Regions from separate parts of the Bifidobacterium sp. wkB344 genome, predicted to be linked through region 2. Evidence: riboswitches for the same ligand, from Rfam matches in the RefSeq annotation. Region 2 holds a riboswitch; the other holds the start of a gene.

Region 1 (4,411 bases), on a different contig from region 2:
AGGTGGCCGCTGCTTGGCGCAACGGTCTGACGCCACTGTTGTGTGTGGGCGAACCAGAACGCATGGATGCAGGAAAAGCATCGCAAGTGTGTATCGAAGAGATCAATAACGCTGTAGATGGTCATAAACCAGGCCCGCTATGGGTGGCATATGAACCGATATGGGCGATAGGAGCCCAGCATCCCGCCTCAACAGAGTATGTGCGCGAGGTATGTACTGCTATTTCTGAACATTTCCGACAGTACGACGATAAAATATCCATCATTTATGGAGGTTCGGCAGGACCCGGGCTTCTGACTGAATTATGGCCAGCTGTCGACGGGTTGTTCTTAGGCCGATTTGCGCACGAACCCGAAGCTTTCATTTCAGTTGTGCAAGAGGCCCGCATGCTGGAGGCTTCCTGATTCTGTTATCGGAGCATGAATGATCATTCGGGCCCACTTACTACATTCAAACCCACAGAGCTTTCTATTTTTGCGCAAGGAAGGGGAACAGAACAGCTTGACAGGCAAAGAGGTCTGAAACTTCCCTAATGCATTTGCGACAATCAACAGTCCATAACCAAACCTCTAGAGCGATCTTTATAGACCTACTCCATATGCTTGGTGTGAATCATTCGCCTACGGCCCCTTGCAGAATGGCTATGGGCGAGCGCCGCAAAGCAGGCCGCGCCGTCAACATGGTCGCCAGCGAGCCGACGACGATGATCGGCAACCCACATATAAGGAGGAACTGCCAGGGAAAGACCATGGACAGACTGTGGACTAGTGGCCAGTAGACCATAGCTGTGCTCAGCCCGACCAGTCCGGTGCCGCCCGCAGCGATGATAATGCCTGTGGTCATCACGATGGTGCCGTCCAATATGGATATAGCAGTCAGCTGCTGCGGGTTTGCGCCTGCAATTGACAGGAGCGCCAAATCGAGGTCACGATCCCGAGCGGCGATGGCGAACCCCGCGATCACGCCGACCAGGGCGACCAGCAGCGCTGCCCAAAAACCATAGAGCAACTCCAAAGTTCCACCCGATGTGACGTTCTCTATTCCTGGCACCTTATTCATAGCGATGGTACTGGTGCCTCCGGCAGCCAACAGACCGCCAACCAGAAACATACAGGCAGTCAGAGCTATAACTGTTGAGCCGAATGTCGTATCTCGACTCCTGACCGCAGCCTGTGAACGCGCTATCCGCCAGACAGCAGATGACGAGGGGACCAGAGCAGTCCAGAGTTGAGTGACCCTGCTTATAACTGGCCCCCCAGAACGTGCCAAGGCAATCAGCAGCAAGAGAATAGCAAACAGCGGTCCACTTCCAACGGTACTTATGACCGCCTGGACCTGCTTAGGCTCTAAGGACCCGGAGCCGCTGTGCGAAAGATAGGCAAAGACAGGCAATGGCAATAGCAGCAAGGCCGACCCAAGAAAAAGGGATACAAGACCGCGTCCATGTCTCGGCCGTTCAACCGATTCGCTCTCCTCAGCACGGCGCACCACCCGGACGGGTGTCATCTTCCCCAAATCCCGCAATGTCCGGCTGGTCGCCAAGAAAGCTGTGGCTAAACCCACGGCAAGCCCAATCAAGGCAGACCTGGGAAAACCGTGCCAGGTAAAAGCGAAATGTACCGGTATTCGCATCCCGGTGGAATACCAATCGAGGATCCTTCCAGCCAGCGCAGGTGAAAGAGCCACAGCAACAAGGGAGGCTGGCAGAGCCAGAATCATCACCTGCAAAAGCGTGAACACCAGGATCTGCTTAGGCGTAGCGCCCAGCAGCGAAAGAAGGGCCAGCCCCTGCCGACGTTGGCGAATCGATGCCTGCAGGGTCTGTTTGATCACCAGACAGCCGAGCACAACGACCGTGAGAAAGACCAGACTCAGGACCGAAGCCAGGCTCTTGGCAGGATCCCTGGTTTTGGCCGACAAACCTTGGTAATAGCTGTTGACACCCATGCTCACGCTCATGGCACAGAGCAGGGTTTGGGTGACCACAAGAACGATAAAGACGCCAGCCCAGATGCCACTATTGGCTTTCAAATCACGTAAGGCCCAAGTCATGTTTCATTCACCTGCCACGTCCTCGTGCGTACACTCGACTACATTCCTCTATTACATGAATAGCCGACCGACGCGAAAGACAACATCCGGCAAACCCCTGAAACGACCCTGAATCAACCCTGATTCCCTCTCGCAATGGACCGTCGACCGCTCCCTTGCTATTCAACTATCAGGGTGCTGCCTCGTGCTATTCTGATATTCAGAATCTGACTCAGGTTCCCGGACGATGGTCAAGTACCCGGACAGCGACAAGACTTGCCGGAAGGGAGCCATGTCCTCGTGGATCATACTTATACTCGCTGGCGTCTGTGAATCGGTCTGGGCCACCGCCCTGGGCAAGTCACAAGGCTTTACCAAAATCGTCCCTGACATCGTTTTTATTGTGGGATTGATTCTCAGCATGATGGGTCTAGCCTTTGCCATGCGCAACATCCCTACCAGCACGGCCTACGCGGTCTGGGTCGGCATCGGAGCTGCCTCGACTGTCCTATACGCCATGGCTACGGGCTCGGAGCCTATTTCACTCGCCCGCATTCTGCTCATCATCGGTTTGGTCGCCTGCGTGGTCGGACTCAAGATCGTCAACTGAAAACAGTGCCTATCAAAGCAGATATATCCAAGCAGCAGAATCAACGAGGAAAGGAATCACCATCATGACCACAACAATACGGCAATGCACATCAGATGAAGCCGGACTGATACGTTCCTTGGGCATAACCACTTTCCGCGACACCTTCGCCGCCGACAATAGCCAAGAGAACATGGAAGACTACCTCCGGCACTCCTTCTCCCCCGAACTGGTCAAGTCACAACTGTCCGAACCTGAATCCGTTTTTCTTCTGGCCAGCGTGGATGGCACGCCCGCAGCCTACATGCAGCTCAACACCGGGAAGGCCCAAACAGAGCAGTTCGGCGACACATCCATGGAGATCGAGCGGCTATACGTCCTATCGGATTTCAAGCACCGCGGATTGGGCACCCTGTTGATCAATCGAGCCTTCAAACGTGCCAGGACTCAGAATTTGAACAAAATCTGGCTGGGTGTATGGGAGCACAATGAGCCCGCCCAACGTTTCTACCAAGCCATGGGCTTCAAACGAACCGGGGAGCACACCTTCACCTTGGGCGAGGATCTACAGACCGACTGGATCATGACCGCAGCAGTCAGTTGACGAATACGTCTGTATAATCCAGCGACGCCAACGGATCTGAGACGATCCAAGGGAAACCATGACTGACCAGAATCCGCCCGTCAGCGAAGTAAGTAGGTAATTCCTCATGACATCCTCCATGCACACCGATCAGGATTGCGCCGACGAGGCAGCCCGTCATATTGCCTTGGCAACACAGGCACCGCGGACTTCGACCTGAAGCTAGGCATCGTAAGAGTTGAGGGGACAGCCATCGACTGGACCGTTGACAGGAACCAGCCCTGCTACGACTACATTGAAGTGGGTGTCCTTCATGCCAGTCTTCGAACGGTTCTCTAGTCTGACTCTCACCAGGTACCGGTCCAGCTGTACACTGCGACACTACAACAACGCCTGAAGTCTTTAGACTGAAAGCATGAGAATCGTCATACAACGGGTCAGCCATGCCCGGGTCGATGTGGTCGACGAGCAAGGGCAGCCGGATCCTGATTTTCAACCCCAAAGTATCGGCAAGGGACTCTTGCTGCTGGTGGCCGTCCAGGATGGCGACGGAGCTGACCAGGTCAACTATGCTGTCCGCAAGCTGACCCGGATGCGCATCTTCGCCGACGAGGAGGGTCGGATGAACCGGTCGGTCCTGGACTGCGGCGGCTCCATTCTCTCCATTTCCCAGTTCACCCTCTATGCGGATCTGCGTCATGGCAATCGCCCCAGTTTCATGGCTGCGGGAGAACCCCAGCATGCCCAAAAGGTCTGGCAGGATCTGAACCGGGCACTGGCCGCGACCGGTGTGCCAGTTGCCGTCGGACAATTCGGCGCCCACATGCGGGTGGATCTGGTCAACGACGGCCCTGTGACCATCCTGCTGGACACCGACAAACTAATGAAGCCGGCAGCTTCTACAGTGTCTATTTGACGATGGGTCGCAGAGGCGCCGATACATCCAACTGATGCTTGTCGCCGATCTTGGACGGATCGTTGATAATCTTGTCAACCACGGCCTGTTTGAGCTTCAGATCGGAGCCGTCGCCCCAGATGATGACATGTTTGCCCTGGTCCAGCTCGGTGGTGATGGAGTCCTGGGTTTCAGCAGTCACCTTGGTCACCGAATGACGCATGGCCTCGGGCATGGTTGACAGTATCCGCAGGGTCTGCCTGACCGCCTGATCCTGCTGGGCACGATTGACGGTGGACACCTGGATGACCGG
Region 2 (4,411 bases):
TAAAACGCGCAGGTCGCATCGACATCCCGCGCTGTGATGACCAGATGATCCAAACCAGTGATTCTCATGAACTCAACTCCCATCGCCTAGTAACCCAAAAGACAGCCTAAGCGGGCGCATTCGAAAACTGGCATTGGTGCCAGCAGTGAAGGCGACCCATAGTCACAACAGACAAGACTCCTGCCAGAGTCAAGAAGAAACCAATCGGATGAAAGCTCGGCAACGCACCCATGCAAAAAACGAATACCAACATATAAGCAAACGGCATTATACATACCGTTTCGAGGGCCATAAACTGTTGCCGTTCACATCCAAGACGGCAGCGAACCTGTGTCTTGGGAGATCATACGGTCAGCGAGGAAGGGAACATCATGGCCACAAAGCAAACAGCAGGAAGAGAGCAGTTGGGCGAATTCGCGCCTCAGTTCGCCGCTCAGAATGACGATGTTCTATTAGGCAAAGTCTGGACTGATGAACAAGCACTGTCTGCGCACGACAGAAGCATGATCACCATAGCCGCATTGATTGCCATGGGCAGCACAGAACAGCTCGACGCTCACCTGAACATGGGAAAAAAGAACGGCATCGCCAAGGACGAGATAGCAGCAGAAATTACCCATCTGGCTTTCTACGCAGGCTGGCCGAAGGCCTGGTCGGCTTTCAACCGCGCCAAGCAAATCTGGCAAAATGATGACTGAAGGAGAATAAGGCATGGAGCAAAACGCCAAGACGGCAGTCCTGGTCTTCCATCCCCATATGGAAGCCTCACGGGTCAACGCCCGCCTGATGCGGGAAGCCAAGGGGCATGAAGGATGAGGGTATCCTGGTCCGGGACGAATATGCTGCCTTGCGCTCCAATCAGATCGACATCCCTAGTGAGCAAGCATTCGTCGAAGGCTGCGACCGTCTGGTATGGCAGTTTCCCATGTATTGGTACAGCTGTCCTCCGCTGCTCAAGGAGTGGGAAGACCTGGTGCTCACCTACGGATGGGCCTATGGTACCCATGGCGATGCCCTGAAAGGCAAGGAACTCATGCTCGCCGTCTCTGTCGGCTCTCCTGGAGAGAACTATCACCATGAGGGTGAATTCGGCTACACGGTGGACGAGCTCCTGGCTCCGTTCAAAGCTACCAGCAATCTCATCGGAACCGTCTATTGAAAGCCCTTTATTCTGACCGGCGTTAGCTCAGGTATGAGCGATCAGAGCCTGGAAAAGGCAGCCAAGGATTATTTGAGCTGTCTGCAAGGCGACTGGCCGGCACAGTAAGCCTCAACAGGAATCCCTAATATCAAGACGAGGGCTCCCACACTGTAATCTTCAAGTGCGGGAGCCCTCGTCTTATCAGCTCAGCGGACCTCAGTCACTGTGTATAAGATAACCCATGCAGACGTATGGCCTCCTCAGGCGTATCCACATTAAGAAATAGGCGGCCTCCCGTATCCATGGCTCTGATGTCATGCATATCGTCATCATCAAGACTGAAATCTGCAATATTGTGGTTCTCGCGAATCCGTTCCTCATGCGCGGATTTCGGGATGGCGCATATCCCCTGCTGGGTCAGCCAGCGCAATATTATCTGGGCCGGTGACTTGCCATAGCGCTGGCCGATACGCATGAGGACAGGATTGTCGAAAATTCCCCGACGACCTTTAGCCAGAGGCGCCCAGGCCATGGGTGCAATCCCTTGCTCGTCCATGACCTTTCGAAGTGCGATCTGCTGAGTGAAGGGATGCAGCTCAATCTGATTGACCATGGGCGCGATTCTGCTGGAAAGTATCAAATCAATTAGCCGGTCAGGCAGGAAATTGCAGACTCCGATGGCACGAACACGGCCTTGGTCATACAGGTCTTCCATAGCTCTCCACGACCCCTGATAATCGCCATAAGGCATATGGATAAGGTACAGATCCAGGTAGTCCGTCTGCAGGTTGATCAGGGTCTTTTCAAAGGACTGCATCGTCCCCTCGTAACCATTTTGCTGAATCCAGACCTTTGAGGAAAGGCTCACTTCCTCTCGAGGAATAGCAGATTCCCTCAGCGCATCCCCCACTGCTCTCTCGTTGCCATAGAAGGCAGCTGTATCGATAAGGCGGTAGTCCCAATCGAGGGCCGATGCCACCCCACGTCTGCATTCATCCAGATCACCTATCTGGTAGACTCCGAATCCCAATATGGGAAGCTCGAAGCCATTGCTCAGCTGCAGTTTTTCCATGCGCTATCGTCTCCTTGGTGATCCCTCCTGCAATCTAACAAAGCATAGGAAGACAGTATTGCCTGCCACTTTTGGCTATATATTCATCCTCTGCTTATGGGGATGCACACCGGACCTTCGACCCCTGCCAGTAATGCTACAGTATCTTTCGGAAGCATTCCTTCCCCGGACGAGACGCGCCGTACCCGGATCGACGACGACGCTCAACAGGTCACTCGTGGAAGGACGTGGTTGGTTTGTTCCTAATGACTCAGCTTATTGGATTTCTGCTGCTCCTCATGGCCTTTGCTTCGATGATGCTGCTAGGCCTGCCCAGCGGCAGCCGGGTCAACCTTGTTTTGAACCTTATCGGCGCATGTTTGCTGGCCGTCGATGCTCTGGCTAACCGGAGGTGGGCCTTTTTTGCCCTTGAATGCGTATGGGCCATAGTTGCGCTATACGCCATCATCAGATCATATTTAAAAAGCGATTCATTCACGACCAAGAATTGCAGCTCAGCGACAAGGCAAGGGCAGGGTATCTGCATCCGACCCATAGAAGCGGAACTGACTGTCTGCAAAGTTGCTGATTATACAGAGATTGATCTGAACTCACCTTTTGTTTTTACAGGACGAACCGACCAAGAGGCTTCATTGGTCTGTCCAGCCGACATGGTTCCCAGCCAGACCCTGGAGCGCAGTGACGGCTGGCGAGCCTTCCGCATCCAAGGCATTCTCGATTTTTCGCTCATCGGCATCCTGGCTCCGATCGCCACCATTCTGGCAAACAAGGGCATAGGCATTTTCGCTGTCTCGACCTACAACACGGATTATGTCCTTACCAAGGCCGAGGACTTCCCTGCCGCCCTGAATGCCCTCGACAAGTCAGGATATACGATCATCTGATTGACCAACAGCAACATTAATCATGACCGCCGATGCTGCCCATATATAAACAAACACCCTTCGTCGTTGAATATATTGCAACGAATTCGGCGCTTTTGCAGGCCCTTCCTTTCGTCTAACTCCCTGTGCTTCACCTGTACTTGGTCAATATCGAAAAGATGCAGACCTAGTGCCAGTCAATGCCACTTTTACGAGAAAATGACACATACACTGGCCTCAACAAAGGTTGCTTCCTGAAAATAGGCGGGCTGCCAGATGACCTGCCACAAGTGACGAGAAGTACAAGCCTGGAGGATCAGATGAGCAACAATCGAAATGAACGTGCGAATAAGAACCAAGGCAGGCATGAGGGAAACTCCTCGCGGAGCGACAACACACGTGAAAGTTCCCAACAAACAACCATGAACGACAAGAACTACATGCCAAAACCAGTGGAGAACGCGAACGCCAGAAAAGAAAGCCAGGCAGTAAATGCCCCCAAGCCGAAGCCTGTACCAGAACAAACAGGCGAGAAAGAAGGCAGGGATTCATCCAAGAAGGACGCCGATCAAAGCAGACCTGAAGTACGAAATAAACAGGAACAGGCCGGTCACGTAGACAGAGAGCATGATGGTCCCTCTCATGACGACAAGCCGAGCCAACCCAATAAGACTGCCGCAAAGGATGCGCCTGTATCTGTCGGCAAACCATCTCAACCAAGTGTTCCCAGCTTACCCAAACCACGGAAGGCGAAGAACCATGACTCCTTCTATCTGGGCCTTGCCTCGGCAGTCCTAGTCGCAGCTCTAGGCCTCAGCCTGAGCACCATGCCGATTTTCTTCTCCCTGCCTCTTGCCGCAGTCTTATTCGGAATTGGCATCTGGCTCCTCTCCTATGCCAGCTTCAAGTCTCCCGGCAAGCCGGAGGGAGAGGGAACGGAGACGGACAGGCATACCAGGACGGTAGTCGTGGCGACGGTCCTTCTGGTGCTGCAAACCTTCATCATGGATGTCTTCATCTTCACCCGAATGGGAACAGTCGGCAAACACCAGAACGCCATCGTGATCACCTGGATCATCGCCAGCATGATCGAGACCCTGGCTGCCTTCGCCCTTATCTACCATCACAATCCCCTGCAGTCCAAGCCCAAGGAATCCGCGGCAAACGACAAGCATGAGGGAAAGGAATAAGGCGCCACAGCGCACATAAATCAGAAGCGACGCACAAGTCCAGAAAGGCGGACTGACCGTCAATGTGAGATCGCCACAGCAGACGAACAAATAAGCTCGCCAAGTCGTTCTGTCGCCAAGGTCTCGTGCCCACTGAGATTTTGCG

Evidence for each region. Region 2 has a riboswitch for guanidine ahead of CI601_RS08475 (ACT domain-containing protein). Riboswitches for the same ligand answer to the same signal wherever they lie in the genome.
Region 1: linked by a shared signal. The riboswitch ahead of CI601_RS01305 (multidrug efflux SMR transporter) and the one ahead of CI601_RS08475 (ACT domain-containing protein) in region 2 are both predicted to bind guanidine.

Annotation. Positions count from the first base shown of each region.
Region 1 is NZ_NPOQ01000008.1:148,731-153,141, reverse strand. It holds gene CI601_RS01315 (triose-phosphate isomerase family protein) at 1-404, shown strand, start outside; gene CI601_RS01310 (FtsX-like permease family protein) at 613-2,052, opposite strand; guanidine-III (ykkC-III) riboswitch at 2,252-2,315, shown strand; gene CI601_RS01305 (multidrug efflux SMR transporter) at 2,324-2,641, shown strand; gene CI601_RS01300 (GNAT family N-acetyltransferase) at 2,706-3,224, shown strand; gene dtd (D-aminoacyl-tRNA deacylase) at 3,619-4,119, shown strand; gene CI601_RS01290 (cell division protein FtsQ/DivIB) at 4,112-4,411, opposite strand, start outside.
Region 2 is NZ_NPOQ01000009.1:281,980-286,390, reverse strand. It holds gene CI601_RS02755 (VOC family protein) at 1-68, opposite strand, end outside; gene CI601_RS02750 (carboxymuconolactone decarboxylase family protein) at 372-698, shown strand; gene CI601_RS08510 (NAD(P)H-dependent oxidoreductase) at 806-1,159, shown strand; gene CI601_RS02740 (aldo/keto reductase) at 1,362-2,213, opposite strand; guanidine-III (ykkC-III) riboswitch at 2,359-2,419, shown strand; gene CI601_RS08475 (ACT domain-containing protein) at 2,441-3,097, shown strand; gene CI601_RS08375 (hypothetical protein) at 3,397-4,266, shown strand.